3 regions of the Oceanobacillus sp. FSL W7-1293 genome follow, and region 1 is predicted to be linked to each of the others. Evidence: riboswitches for the same ligand, from Rfam matches in the RefSeq annotation. Region 1 holds a riboswitch; each other region holds the start of a gene.

Region 1 (4,977 bases):
GATCATACGGTGCGGAAAACTGGTCCTATCTTGAGCCATTGACCATTGTAGGAATCATTTTCTTAGTACTAAGCTATCCTTCTGCAGTGCTGATTAAAAAGTTAGAGAATCGTTTCAACAGAAGGTTCCATAAAAATCAAATGATAAAAGATAAAGGAGTAATGCAATAATGGCAGAACCAATCGTTACTTATCAAGATGTTCATAAATCCTTTGGAAATGTGGAGGTATTGAAGGGGATTGATTTAGATATATATCCAGCTGAAAAAGTCGCTGTCATTGGTCCAAGCGGATCAGGGAAAACAACAATTATCCGGATGCTGATGACATTAGAGCAGCCAACATCTGGAGACATTATCGTAGACGGCCGCAATCTGTGGAAAATGGAGAAGAACGGAAAGTGGATGCATGCGAATGAAAGTCATCTGCGCTCTATTCGCGGTGAGATTGGAATGGTATTTCAGCATTTCAACCTGTTTCCGCATATGACTATTTTAGAAAATTGTATGACAGCACCTATTCATGTGAAAAACGAAGAAAAAAGTGATGTAAAAAAACGCTCGATAGAAATGCTGGAGCGTGTAGGACTCGGGAGTAAGCTGGATAATTACCCCAGCCAGCTTTCAGGCGGACAAAAGCAGCGGGTAGCTATGGCCCGCGCCCTTGTGATGCGCCCTAAAATCATGTTATTTGATGAGGTTACCTCTGCGCTTGACCCGGAGCTGGTCGGAGAGGTGCTAAATGTCATTCGTGACATTGCAGAAAATGATGATATGGCAATGATCCTGGTTACGCACGAGATGGATTTTGCTCTGGACATAGCGGATAAGGTACTGTTTTTAGATGAAGGAATTATTGCAGAACAAGGAACGGCCAGCGAGGTTATCGAGCATTCAGAAAATCCTCGTGTACAATCGTTCTTGCAGCGTTTTAGAGGATGAGCGAATTTTTATATACTCCCCGGTCAGGTTTTATTTTTGAGCCGGGGTTTTATTTTATATGTACATTCTATAAATAGTCGTTTCTCTCTGCTATCTGTCTAGTTAAAAATGATGCAGATGAACCGCCTTTATATTCAAAACATAACGTTTTGCTTCTGTCTGCGCCTGCCGGCTTGCCAATCGCTAAGTCTTCTTTTCACCCTCGGGGCATAAGTGCGACTTTAGCTCTGTCTGCGCCTGCCGGCTTGCCAATCGCTAAGTCTTCTTTAAAGGAGATGAGATTGGGGACCACGGAAAGCGGAGTGTATTTCTGGGGCCTAAAATTACTCACCCCATGAAACCCGTTGGAGCGGCTATATTCAGCATTTTTTATATGCTTTCCTATTCTTGAACCTAAAAAAACCAGCCGTCTGGCTGGTTTCTTGGTATGATAGGTTATTCAAAGTGATAGGGCATCAGCTGATCTTCTCAAGAAGCTTCTAACAACTCCGCTTTGTTTTTCACCTCATATTTACGTATGCACCGTACAAGAAGATAAACAAATGGCGTATCAATTATTGCCACCATCACCTTCCATATGTACTGCGATACAATCATCCCGATTAAAACACCTGTTGGAACAATCCCCCAAAATGCAATCGTAATAAATAGAACGGTATCAAAAAGCTGACTGGTCATCGTTGATAAGCTATTACGTAACCACAGCTTCTTTCTTCCATGCCGGTGCTTTAAGCGGTGAAAGATAGATACTCCTAAATGCTGACTGACAAAATAAGAAACTAAACTAGCTAAAATAACGCGAAAGCTTCCGTTAAAAATCGTTTCAAAAGCAGCCTGTTCCTGAAAACCTGCTGCTGGCGGAAGGTGTATGGCAATAAAAATAAAAATCATTGCAATAATTTGTGTGAAAAATCCTGCTTGTATCGTTTTGCGGGCAGCTTTTTTTCCATAAACCTCGCCAACCACATCCATTATCATATACGTAATCACATAAACAATCGCTGCAGCCGGCAATACAAAACTTCCCATTTGAAACAATTTGACCGACAAGACATTCGACAATAATAATAAGCCAACAAAGATGGCGTTAAAATAAATATACATTCTCCTGTTCCCTTCTCTTCAAAGGTGCAAGGATCTTAGTTTCCCTCTATCGATTATCGATGGTTTCCGGATACATATCGTGCTGCATTAACCGGTTTTCTGCCATCTTTTCAAATTTAGTTCCGATTTTTCCATAATTGCAATACGGGTCGATGGAAATCCCCCCACGCGGTGTAAATTTCCCTCTTACTTCAATATAACGCGGATCCATCAGCTCAATTAAATCATTCATGATAATATTGATACAGTCCTCATGGAAATCACCATGATTCCGGAAGCTGAACAAATATAATTTTAAAGACTTACTCTCTACCATTTTGATATTTGGAATATAGCTGATATAGACGGTTCCAAAATCCGGCTGATTCGTTATCGGACAAAGCGTTGTAAATTCCGGACAGTTTAATTTTACAAAATAATCACGATTTGGATGCTGATTATCAAATGTTTCTAAAATCTCAGGTGTATAATCAAATGCATATTTCGTTTCTTTATTCCCTAGCAATTCAATTCCTTGAAGTTCTCTTTCATTTCTTCCTGTCATACTCGTCAGCTCCTTTGATTTTCTGTTTCCTCGCAGTTGAAAACTTCTTTGCACAAACTAAAAAAAGCCGTGCTCCCAAAGAACACGGCTTGATAATCGCAGGTTGTCCTTAGTTTTTTATAGAGGGTTGAAGCTAAGAACCTCTGCCTGAAGTTTAAAATAACACTTCATATTATAAGAATAGATCACAGGCATGTCAAATTTTCTTTTTATCCCAGCCGTCCTCTGTCACAGCCAGAATCTGGGCTATGAGACTATCCTTCCACATCCTCACCAATAATCCGCACTTCCCGCTCTAACTGCACATCAAATTTCTCTTTCACCGTTGCTTGAACAAATTGAATTAATGAAATATATTCGGATGCTGTAGCGTTTTGTTTATTTACAATAAAACCGGCATGCTTTGTAGAAACTTCCGCTCCGCCAATTTGCTTTCCTTGAAGATTACAGTCTTGAATCAGCTTGCCGGCAAAAAAACCGGGCGGACGTTTGAACACACTGCCGCAAGACGGGTACTCGAGCGGCTGTTTGGATTCTCTTTTATATGTAAGATCATCCATCATTTCTTTAATTTCTTCTTTGCTCCCGGGCTTTAATGCGAATGTTGCTTCCAATACAATATAACCATTGTCCGGAATATTACTTGTGCGATAGCTGAGGTCTAATTGCTCTGCTGTTAATGTCAGCAGTTCGCCGTCCTTTGTCGCAACTACCGTGCTTTCCAGCGCATCTTTAATTTCTCCGCCATATGCACCTGCATTCATATACAACGCTCCGCCGACAGAACCTGGGATGCCACAGGCAAACTCCAACCCGGCAAGCTCTTCATTTAAAGCAAAACGGGAAGCATCAATAATTCTTGCTCCGCTCTGAGAGATAACTTTATCTCCTTCTCTCCAAATAGCAGACAGCTGCTGCAGGTTCATAACGATCCCGCGGATTCCGCCATCCTTCACAATCAGATTAGAACCATTTCCAAGCATTGTAAACGGTACATTTTCCTGATTAGCAAAGCGGATAATCGCCTGCACTTCTTCATAAGTCGACGGGGTAATATAAAAATCCGCTTCCCCGCCTAATTTCGTATACGTATGTTCTCTAATCGGCTCGTTCACCAATACATTCTCTTTATTGGTATGTTGAATTAATTGATCATAAAGATGATGGTATTTATTCATGCTATCATTCCTTTAATTTGTCAAAAGCTTTTATCTATTTGACCTTTATATTCTCATTCTTTTTCTGCTTTGTTAGAAACAGGCATTCAGCTTACTCCAGTTGGGCATTTCCGCATAACTGAAGTAAGATAATTTGATAAATCAATCCTATACCATTGTAGTTGATTCGCTTTAATCTTGCCACAAAAAGCTATGAATCAATTTATCAATTTGCATACTTTCGTGCAGGGCACTGTGTGTCAGCTGCGGGTCATCAATAATCGTTTCTTTGAAATTTTGCTCGGGTATCATACTCCTCAGCGCCTTCACACTCTCCGGGACTGCAACTGCGTCTCCTGTACTGGCAATGCTGTACACATCCACATCCGCCGGAAACATATTCTGCTGCAGTATATTTATCGCATGCGAATCGGGTTTCAAATCTTCTGCAGCTGCATCTTGATGAATTTCAAAATATCTTTCATTATAAATGCCATCAAATGGACTGCCGATGGCTACAAGTTTATTAACAGATGGATAGTCATTCCTTACATATTCCATCGTATATTTCACCGCCAGAATACCGCCCATAGAATGTCCGACCAGGTTAACTTCCTCCACCCGATAATTTTCCTTGAGATGAAGAAGCACTGCCGCAATCCATTCTGTACTTTCCTCAAAGCTTGCACGATTATCCTCTAAAACAATCTGTACAAACATGGGCGCATATCTTCCGTTATTTAAGTTATAATCGACAATATCTCCGTTCTCTGTCACATAGTAGATAAACCCTTTATTTCCCCATTGGTACGTATTTTCAAAACGGTCAAGCATATGACCAAATGAATTCTCCGTTCCTTTATAACCATGTATAAAAATCGTCGGTGCTCCAGTATACTCCTCTGCTTGCGTTTCATCGTTCTGGTAAAAATAAATACCTGTTGCAATGGCGCAGACAACCAGGAGACCCAGGACAATACCTGCAATCTTCTTTCTCATTTATTTCCCTCAATTTCTGTTGTAAATCTAAGTACGTCTCATGCTCTGAAGTACATAGCTATTATAACATCCTTCCTTTGCTGGAACACCTTTTCTTCTGCTTTATGTGTTTATTTTTTTACTGCATTAACATATTTTATTGTTATAAAATTAAAGTAGAAATTTTAAGAAAATAATGATTAAAAAATAAGCATCTGCTGGAAGCACTGTGTTCATTCCTCCTCCATGGCTAT
Region 2 (4,977 bases), 150 kb from region 1:
TGAACTTTTCTTGCCAGCTATTACAATAGAAATAGACAAATAATTTGGAAAAGCTGTACATTCAGTACGGATATAATCCATATTGATAATAGAACGTTTGAGATAAGTTAAGTTTAAAAAGTGGAGGTCAGACAATGCCGATTAAAATTCCGAGAGAGTTGCCTGCAAAAGAGATTCTGGAAGAGGAAAATATATTTGTGATGGATGAACAGCGCGCGGATGCACAGGAAATTCGTCCGCTTAGTATTCTTATTCTTAATTTAATGCCGGAAAAGCAAAAAACAGAAACGCAATTGTTAAGATATTTAGGAAATACACCGTTACAGGTGCGGATTTCTTTTTTACGAATGGCTTCACATGAATCAAAAACAACAAGCCAGAATCATTTGGATACCTTTTATAAGACCTTTGAAGAGGTCCGGGATAAAACATTTGACGGTATGATTATTACGGGTTCCCCGGTGGAGCATCTGTCTTTTACTGATGTTGATTATTGGGAAGAGCTGCAGGAGATTATGAACTGGACGAATGATCATGTGACATCCACCCTGCATATTTGCTGGGGAGCACAGGCTGCTTTATATCATCATTATGGAATTAATAAGCATCCGCTTCCGAAAAAATGCTTTGGGATTTTTGAACATGATGTGTTAACACCGAAAGAACGGCTGGTGAGAGGGTTTGATGAAGTATTCTTAGCACCGCATTCCCGCTATACAACGGTTTCTTTGGAAGAAATCGAAAATCATCCTGATCTGCAGCTGATTGCTGTATCCGATGACGCAGGGGTTTTTTTACTTGCTTCTGAGGATGGAAAGCATATCATGGCAACCGGGCATTTAGAATATATGGCAAACACATTGAAGGAAGAATATGAAAGAGACCATGCACGAGGAATCGATACAGCAATACCGGAAAACTATTATCCAAATAATGATCCGGAAAAACAGCCGAAGCACCGTTGGAAGAGTCACTCCAGCCTGCTGTTTTCCAACTGGCTGAATTATTATGTGTATCAAGAAACCCCTTATGTGTGGGGAGGAGAGTAAAAATAGATTGAATGAAGCAGAGAAGGGACTGGATGCGTCTGGTCCTTTTTAAAAACACCAAGAAATAAGGCTGGAGCAGCTGCCAGCCTTATTTCTTGGTGTTTATTCTTATCGTTTTTGATAAAACAGAGGCATGCTCATAAGCATCCACCAGCCCCTGCTGCTGAATCGTTGTTTTAGGAATGCTTTTGTACAGCAAAGTAACTGAAAAGTCTGCTGAGAATGGAAAAGGTTCCATTGTTATTGTCTCCGTATCTTCCCAGCTGACAGAAAAAGCAGATGGAAAGGAGGTTGCGGTGTTTGAAACGGATACGCCGTTTTTAAAAAAAGGATGAAGGTCTTTATTTGCAGCTCCCGGTTCATTCATGCATGCGAACAGAGACAGCGTATCGGAAAACTGTAAAAGCGTATAATCCATTTCAAACATATCTTGATTAAAATGATCCATCCTGCTAATCAGCCATTCCTGCCGCTCTGCTTCCTGCTGAACAAATGCTTTTGCTTCAGGGAGCGTGGATGTTACGAGAAAACGTTTATAATGTTCACTGCATAATAATGCGGCATATTTATCCTTTTCTTGAACCTGCTGAATACCCTGTGTATATAAGACGGTTTTGGGTATATCTGGAAAATCAATAAAGGAATAAGGAAGGTTTGCCTGGTCATTCCAAAAAGGCTGTTTGTCAAAGGCCTCCCAGCCGCAGTCATGCTGCTCAGCTGCATAGATAACGGAATCTTTATAAGGTGTATGATCGAAATAATCCGAGGACAGATTTTTAACTATTTCCCCAGATACAGAAGCATGGTCTACCTGTGATATAAAAATAAAATGGCCGTTCTGATTTCGGATAATCATGTTACTCATTCCTTTCCTTGTGATTGATTGCGTGAAGAACGAAAAAGTACTAGAACCTCCGGCAGAATTTCATATCATTAAAAAAATTACTTCTCCATTCTTAAAAAAGACGATGGATTTATTCTCCACCGTCTTTTTCTCCGTATTATATCATTTTATCAAAATGTATGCGTTTATATAAAGTATAGAAGATTGGGATGCCGATCAGTAATACAATCAATTCACTGACTCCGGTTGTAAGCCATGTCAGCAGGAATGGTAATTGTAAAGCTATATTTAGCATGAAGGCAATAATAAACATATTAAAGCTGAAAATCAATGTATTTAGAAATAGCAGTGTCAGCTTGTTTTTAATATATTTTTTTAAGAAAATAATAATTCCTAAAGATATGGCGGTATGTGCTGTCCCGAATAAAAGATCCAATCCGCCTGCCATTGAAAATAAATTAGATGCAAATACACCAATCGTAATGCCGAAAAAGTAACGCTTATCAAAGATAATCAAATGGTTAAACATCTCTGATATTCGAAATTGAATCGCCCCAAATGCAACTGGGGAGACCAGCAGGGATACAGCGACATACAATGCGGCAATAATCCCGTTAACTACAAGTGTCTTTATATTCATATCCTGTTTTCCTCCTAGTTTTTTAGCGTGGGATGGTTACGAACCACGTTGAACCTAGCCTATCATACCAGTATCGAAGAAGGAAAACAATCGTTTTGTATATGTAATGATTTGGAAAACGCGAAGTCTTTGAATAAAAACAAGTTTAACTGAGAGCGGTCAGAATGAAGAAGAAGTCGACGTGAAAATGAAATCAAACCAAAACAAACCCCCGGTCGCCAAACCGGGAGTTCGTCTTTATCAGGTTATTCTTCCAGTGCTGCTTCCAAAAATGTCCGATTAACCAATCCTTCAATTTCATCTGACTGCATATACCCAGCTTCGTAGCTGATTGTTGCCATTTCCTGAAGCACTTCTTCGTTGATTTCATACGTCGGATTGAGACGTTCGCTTGCTTCCAGCGTCTCCTCATAATCCAACTCGTTGCCTGTCGTTTCTTCAATGTGATTGACAAACAATTCAACTGCTTCTTCCTGATTCTCTTCAATAAATTCTACAGCACGGGCATGGGCACGCAAATAGGCCTGTGTTAATTCCTCATTGCTTTCCGTAAATGATTTCCGCGCAGTAACAACAGTTGTTGTTGATTCTGTTCCCCAAGCAAATTCTTCTTCATCAAGGAGAATGTCGGCGTTTGCCTGATTTTCCAAATATACGCCCCAAGGCTCCTGCGTGGCCGCAGCATCGACGTCTCCCTGCAGGAACAGCGTGGATGTGTCAGCAGGAGCCTGCGGTACCAAGCTTACGGTTCCGCCCTCGTCATCTACTTTTAGACCGACATCATCTAATGCTTCTCGCAACATGATGTCCTGCGTAGACCCAATAGTCGGGATTGCTACGCGCATGCCATCAAGATCTTCAACGCTTTCAATACCTGAATCTTCACGGGTGGCAAGGACAGCTCCGCCGTTCACCGCTCCGGCAATGATTTCATGCTCCGGATTTCTTAAATAAGTTGTTGTTGCTGGTGACGGGCCAACAGTACCAATGTCGATATCCTGTGTGGACATAGCCTCCATAAAGGCACTGCCATCCGGGAATGTGGAGGTTTCGATACTTACCTCTTCTCCCATTTCTTCTTCAAAGTAACCATTTTCCAGTGCGACTACCGTGGTGATATGTGTAAAGTTAGGAAAATATCCAATGTGTATTTCATCGGCAGCTTCTTCTGAGCCGCAGCCCGCCGCTCCTAATAAAAGAAGCGCACCCAGGCCGAATAATATTTTTTTCATATCCTTCATCCTTTCCATTAAGCTCCAACACCCCATTTTCTTGCAACAGAGCGTTCCATTCTAAGAAATACCTGATTATCCATAATCGTACCGATTACACCGATCACAATCATAATAGAGAGCACTAAATCCATTGATTGCAAGGAGCGTCCCATATCTAACAAATACCCCAGGCCGCCGTTTCCTCCGAGAAGTTCCCCGGCCATGATTGCGCGCCAGGCAAAAGCCCAAGCAACACGAAGACCGGAGATGATATGCGGTACAGATGCCGGAAGAATCACGGTTCGCACAAGATGCGTACCCGATGAACCTAATGTACGTGCGGCATTTAAATAAAGATTGGGCACATTTTTAAATCCGGTGCTTGCATTTACTGTCATTGTCCAGGTTGCTCCAATAGTGACAATAAATAAAATCGCTACGTTCCCAAGCCCAAACCAGACAATAGCCAGAGGGAACCAGACAATACTCGGGATGGACTGTAACGCAGTCACAAAAAATCCAAGCGTGTCATCCACCCATTTATAACGGGCGATCAAGTATCCAAAAATTAGACCTAAAACCACTGCTATGGAAAAACCGAGCAGCAGCCTCCCAAGCGTCATTCCGGTAGCTCCGAGTATTTGCCCGGAAATCAGACCGTTCACTAATGTGCTTAACACCGTGACTCCGCCGGGATCATTCGGAATCAGCAAAGGAGGAAACATAAAGGTCGGAAACAGGTTGGTTTTAGATATGATCTCCCATATAGTCACGATCACGATCACGAACAGCACTCGTCTTAAGGCGGTAATCATCCCCGAACTCCTCCTTCAACACTTTTTCCATTTCTTCTTCCAATTCCTTCATCACACGTGTTTCCAAATCTACAATTACACTATCTGAAGGGTTACGCGGGCGCGCCGCCTGTACTCTGAAAGATTTTTTGATTGCTCCCGGTCTTGTGCTCATAAGCAATACCCGTTCCGATAGGGTGAGTGCTTCACGAATATTATGCGTGATAAACAGAATGGTTTTTCCGGTTTTTTGCCAAATTTCTTGCAACTCCTGATGCAAAATAAGCCGTGTCTGCTCATCAAGCGCCGCAAATGGTTCATCCATCAAAAGAACGTCAGGGTCCATCACGAGAGCACGGGCAATTGCTACGCGCTGCTGCATACCTCCGGATAATTCATGGGGAAAAGCTTGCGCAAAATTCCCGAGATGCACCAT
Region 3 (4,977 bases), 1.3 Mb from region 1:
TCAGAAGAAGTAAAAGTTCGAATGGAGAGATTACAGCAGGAGCTGGATGAATGGAATGCCTATTATAATTGGATAAATAATCTTGTTGCGTTTTTTGAAAGTGGCGAGATTTTTAATCATGTTCCTATTGTCACCCCGAACAAAAAGGAGGAAGCACAAAATGAAGAATAAACGAATCATTACTGCGGCACTGACTGGTGCAGGTGATACAACAGAGAAAAGCAGACATGTTCCAATTACACCAAAAGAAATTGCGGAATCTGCTATTGAATCAGCAAAAGCAGGTGCTGCGATTGCGCATATCCATGTTCGTGACCCCAAGACAGGGAAACTCAGTCATGATGTGGCGCTTTTTAGAGAAACCGTGGAACGAATCCGTGAATCCGATACAGATGTGATTATTAATATTACGGCCGGCGGGGGCGGCGACTTTGTTCCAAATCTAGAAAATCCAACTTGTGGAGGAGAAGGAACTGATATTCAGACACCAAAAGAGCGTCATGAACCGGTCGGGGAATTGCTTCCGGAACTCACCACCTTAGATTGCGGCAGTTTAAACTTTGGCAATCAGGTTTATTTAGGACCGGAAGACTGGCTTCGGGAGCACGCAAAGCTGATTAAAGAAAGCGGCGTAAAACCCGAAATGGAAGTATTTGATACAGGACATATCCGTCTTGCTAACCAACTAATTTCTGAAGGGTTAGTGGAAGGAACACCAATGTATCAGTTTTGTCTTGGTATTCCATGGGGCGCTGATGCGGATGCAGAAACAATCGAATACATGAAAAGAAGAGTGGTCGATGGAGCACATTGGTCAGCCTTTGGTATTGGCCGTATGCAGCTGCCGATTGTGGCACAGGCTGCTTTACTCGGCGGGAATGTCCGGGTCGGTTTAGAAGATAACTTATATTTAGAAAAAGGTGTACTTGGTACAAACGAACAGCTGGTTGATCAAGCTGTCAGCATTTTAAACAGTGTAAAGCTGGAGCCGATGACGGCTGCAGAGGCAAGAGAACATTTAAATCTTAAAAAATTTAATTCCTAAGAGGTGAAATATGGCGCAAAAAACAATGGCAGTTTTAGGAACCGGCGTGATTGGCAATGGCTGGATTGCGCGCTTTTTAGCAAATGGTCATAAGGTCAATGCTTTTGATCCGGCTCCTGATGCAAAAGAAAAAACAGAAAAAATGATAGATGCTATTTGGGCAACATTAGAAGAATACGGGGTAAACAACGAAGCTGCAAAAGAGAATCTGACCTTCTACAACGAGCTGGAGGAAGCTGTAAAAGAAGCCGATTTGATACAGGAAAATGTTCCAGAGCAGGAAGCCTTGAAAAAAAAGGTATTAGCCCAGGTGGATGCTGCTGCTAAACCGACAGCGATTATCGCTTCAAGTACTTCTGGATACATGCCTTCTGTCCTGCAGGAAGATTGTGTGCATCATCCAGAACGGATCATTGTTGCCCATCCATTTAATCCCGTTTACTTAATTCCATTGGTGGAAATCGCAGGAGGAAAGCAGACAGAGCGCAGTTATATGGAAAAGGCAGAGGAGCTTTATGAAAGCATGCATATGAAGCCGCTAGTGATGAAAGGTGAAATTGACGGCCACATTGGCGACCGGCTTATGGAAGCAATTTGGCGTGAAGGGCTTCATATCGTCAATGATGGCGTAGCGACTACGGAAGAAGTAGATAAAGCGATTGTCTACGGCCCTGGTCTTCGCTGGGCACTGATGGGACCATTTCTAACGCTTCATTTAGCAGGCGGTAAGGACGGGATGCGGCACATGCTTGAACAATTCGGCCCTGCATTGAAGCTGCCTTGGACCCGTTTAGTGGCACCTGAACTGACGGAAGAATTAAGCGAAAAAGTGATTTCAGGGACTGCTGAACAGAGCGGAGAGATTTCTATCGATGACCTTGAACACCGCCGCGACCGTTTCTTGATTAAATTAATGGGACTTTTAGAGGAAGAAGGCTTCTGGCCGGCAGAAAGGTTGCTCCCTTATGACAGAAAGTAAGCAAATATGGAAGGGTAACGTGTTACCTGAGTGGGTAGATTATAATGGACATCTGAACGATGCATACTACGCATTGATTTTCAGTTATAGCCTCGATGCTTTCATAGATGCTATCGGCCTGGATGAAGAAGGTCGAAAAGCAAATGCTTATACCATTTTTACGCTGGAAGCACATATTAAATATGTAAAAGAAGCGCATGACAATGAGGAGCTTCATACGAAAGTTACTGTGTTGAACCGGGATGTAAAGCGCGTGCATCTTTGGTTTGAAATGAAAAACAAAGAAAATGATACTGTGGCAACCAGTGAACAGATGGTAATGGGGATAGATCAGTCATCTGGACGTCCTGCGCCGTTTCCGGAATCTGTTGATGTACGGATTAATCAATTTCCAAGACTGCCAAAAGAAAATTGGCCAGCAGGAGCAAACACACTCATGGGTATTCGTGAGAAAAAGTGAAATGTATATTGGCAGCTGAAAACAGAATTACCGTATCGTAAACTGTAATGATGCTCCCTTTATAGTGGATAGAGAAGCTAATAAAGGGAGCATTTGTTATGTTAGAAGGCAGAACAAACACTTAAAAACCAACCTAATTGCTGAAATGTATTATAATGTTTGAAAAAAAGGAAGACATGCTAACATCATCAGGAAATATATGTTATACTGCCAATTGTAAAAAGAAATTGAATAAAATCTACGAACGAAGTAGAAGAGGTTCTAGCTAACACCCTCTATAAAAAACTAAGGATACCCATACCGCGCCTTAGGTATGGTTTTTTACATTTTTCGGGTGTTTAGAATTCTCTTTTTCAAATTGGAAAGGGGATTTTTTTATGGAAAAAAATAAACGTGCAGTTGTGGTTTTCAGCGGTGGTCAGGATAGCACCACCTGTTTATTTTGGGCATTAGAAAAGTTTGAGCATGTAGAGTTAGTCACCTTCGACTACAATCAGCGTCATAGCTTAGAAATTGAAGTGGCAAAAGAAATCGCTGAAGATCAAGGGTTAAGACATCATATTTTAGACATGTCTTTACTGAATCAATTAGCGCCCAATGCGCTCACCAGGGAGGACATTGAAGTAGAAAATGCAGAGGATGGCGGCATACCCAATACATTTGTCCCGGGAAGAAATTTACTGTTCCTTTCTTTTGCAACCATTCTAGCCAAACAAATTGATGCCAAGCATATTATTACAGGGGTTTGTGAAACAGATTTCAGCGGGTATCCGGATTGCCGAGATATCTTTACCAAGTCATTAAATGTCACCTTAAATCTATCTATGGATGAAGACTTTGTGATTCATACGCCATTAATGTGGCTGGATAAGGCAGAAACATGGGAATTAGCGGATGAACTGCAAGCCTTTGATTATGTCAGAGAGCGGACGTTGACCTGCTATAACGGGGTTAGAGGAGCAGGATGCGGAGAATGTCCTGCATGTCAATTACGCCAGCGTGGGTTAGACCAATATCTAGCGGGAAGACAGGAGATGAATCAGTAATGTTCGGGTTTCGTATTGTCGAAGAGCTGCAAAAGCTGGATAAAGATATTCATAGAGAAGAATTGGCCTATCACCAAAAACGCGTGATGGTAAGCAAGGAGTTTTCCTTTGATGCAGCGCATCATCTCCATTGCTATGAGGGAAAGTGTAAGAATCTGCATGGTCATACGTATCAGGTTGTATTCGGTATCAGCGGTTTTGTAGATGAGGTAGGATTAGTAATTGATTTTGGTGATATAAAAGAGATTTGGAAGAACAAGATTGAAACATTTTTAGATCACCGTTATTTAAATGAAACATTGCCAAAAATGAACACAACTGCTGAAAATATGGTCGTCTGGATTTTCGAACAAATGGAAGCAGCAATCCAGGAACTCCCTAACCAATGCCAGGTGGAGTTTGTTCGATTATTTGAAACACCGACAAGCTATGCGGAAGCAAGACGGGAGTGGATGAATCATGCGTGAAATTCCGGTCTTAGAAATATTCGGCCCTACAATTCAAGGAGAAGGAATGGTAGTAGGGAGGAAAACCATGTTCGTCCGGACAGCTGGATGCGATTACCGATGTGCCTGGTGCGATTCCGCATTTACATGGGACGGAAGCGCTAAAGAAGATATTGTTCAGATGACGAGTGAAGAAATTTGGCAGCGGCTGAAAGAAATAGGCGGAAATCATTTTGACCATGTGACGATTTCAGGCGGGAATCCAGCTTTGTTATCTGCTATTGATAATTTAATTGATTTGCTCCAGGAAAAGGATATTGAGGTTGCGTTGGAAACACAGGGAAGCCGCTACCAGGATTGGTTTGTAAAAATTGATGATCTGACCATTTCTCCTAAACCGCCAAGCTCTAAGATGAAAACAAACTGGGAGAATATGGATGATATTATCCATCAATTGGAAGCCAATGACAGATTAGCGCATACCAGCTTAAAGGTAGTAATTTTTGATAAAGAGGACCTTCGTTATGCGGAAAAAGTACATCAGCGCTATCCGAAACTGGCTTTTTTCCTGCAGGTAGGAAATGATGATTTAGAGGAAATCGAACCGCAGCAATTATCCCGGCATTTATTAAATAAATATGAATGGCTAATTGATCAGGTTGTGGCATCAAGTGTGCTGAACCGTGTCCGCGTCCTTCCGCAGGTACATGCATTAGTCTGGGGAAATAAGCGGGGAGTATAGTAAGAAAGAGTAAAAGGCTATTATCCTATTAAAAAGGCAGTAAGAGCTATCGCCTTTTTGATAGGGTAATCGTTTCTTTCATTTTCTGGCTTTTCTCCAAATGGATAGGAATCTAAATCAATAAAATAATCCCGCCGATTAATGGCACAGCAACCATTGCAATTTTTAATATTATTGGATTCAGCCGAGTGGTGAACTTCGCGCCGATATAAGATCCTATAATTGTTCCGATAACTACTTCTGCAAATAATTTTAAATC

The links. Region 1 has a riboswitch for preQ1 ahead of queF (preQ(1) synthase). Riboswitches for the same ligand answer to the same signal wherever they lie in the genome.
Region 2: linked by a shared signal. The riboswitch ahead of MKY65_RS04460 (QueT transporter family protein) and the one ahead of queF (preQ(1) synthase) in region 1 are both predicted to bind preQ1.
Region 3: linked by a shared signal. The riboswitch ahead of queC (7-cyano-7-deazaguanine synthase QueC) and the one ahead of queF (preQ(1) synthase) in region 1 are both predicted to bind preQ1.

What each region holds. Positions count from the first base shown of each region.
Region 1 is NZ_CP150212.1:1,055,545-1,060,521, reverse strand. Features, by position in the region: gene ehuD (ectoine/hydroxyectoine ABC transporter permease subunit EhuD) at 1-170, shown strand, start outside; gene ehuA (ectoine/hydroxyectoine ABC transporter ATP-binding protein EhuA) at 170-940, shown strand; gene MKY65_RS05230 (queuosine precursor transporter) at 1,409-2,044, opposite strand; gene queF (preQ(1) synthase) at 2,091-2,588, opposite strand; PreQ1 riboswitch class I at 2,692-2,738, opposite strand; gene murB (UDP-N-acetylmuramate dehydrogenase) at 2,843-3,766, opposite strand; gene MKY65_RS05215 (alpha/beta fold hydrolase) at 3,938-4,744, opposite strand.
Region 2 is NZ_CP150212.1:903,272-908,248, forward strand. Features, by position in the region: gene metA (homoserine O-succinyltransferase) at 135-1,049, shown strand; gene MKY65_RS04455 (DUF3891 family protein) at 1,138-1,905, opposite strand; gene MKY65_RS04460 (QueT transporter family protein) at 2,051-2,533, opposite strand; PreQ1 riboswitch class I at 2,542-2,586, opposite strand; gene MKY65_RS04465 (ABC transporter substrate-binding protein) at 2,779-3,765, opposite strand; gene MKY65_RS04470 (ABC transporter permease) at 3,783-4,562, opposite strand; gene MKY65_RS04475 (ABC transporter ATP-binding protein) at 4,495-4,977, opposite strand, start outside.
Region 3 is NZ_CP150212.1:2,355,080-2,360,056, forward strand. Features, by position in the region: gene MKY65_RS11540 (GbsR/MarR family transcriptional regulator) at 1-171, shown strand, start outside; gene MKY65_RS11545 (3-keto-5-aminohexanoate cleavage protein) at 161-1,045, shown strand; gene MKY65_RS11550 (3-hydroxyacyl-CoA dehydrogenase NAD-binding domain-containing protein) at 1,056-2,024, shown strand; gene MKY65_RS11555 (thioesterase family protein) at 2,011-2,484, shown strand; PreQ1 riboswitch class I at 2,734-2,779, shown strand; gene queC (7-cyano-7-deazaguanine synthase QueC) at 2,862-3,530, shown strand; gene queD (6-carboxytetrahydropterin synthase QueD) at 3,530-3,997, shown strand; gene queE (7-carboxy-7-deazaguanine synthase QueE) at 3,990-4,718, shown strand; gene MKY65_RS11575 (sulfite exporter TauE/SafE family protein) at 4,831-4,977, opposite strand, start outside.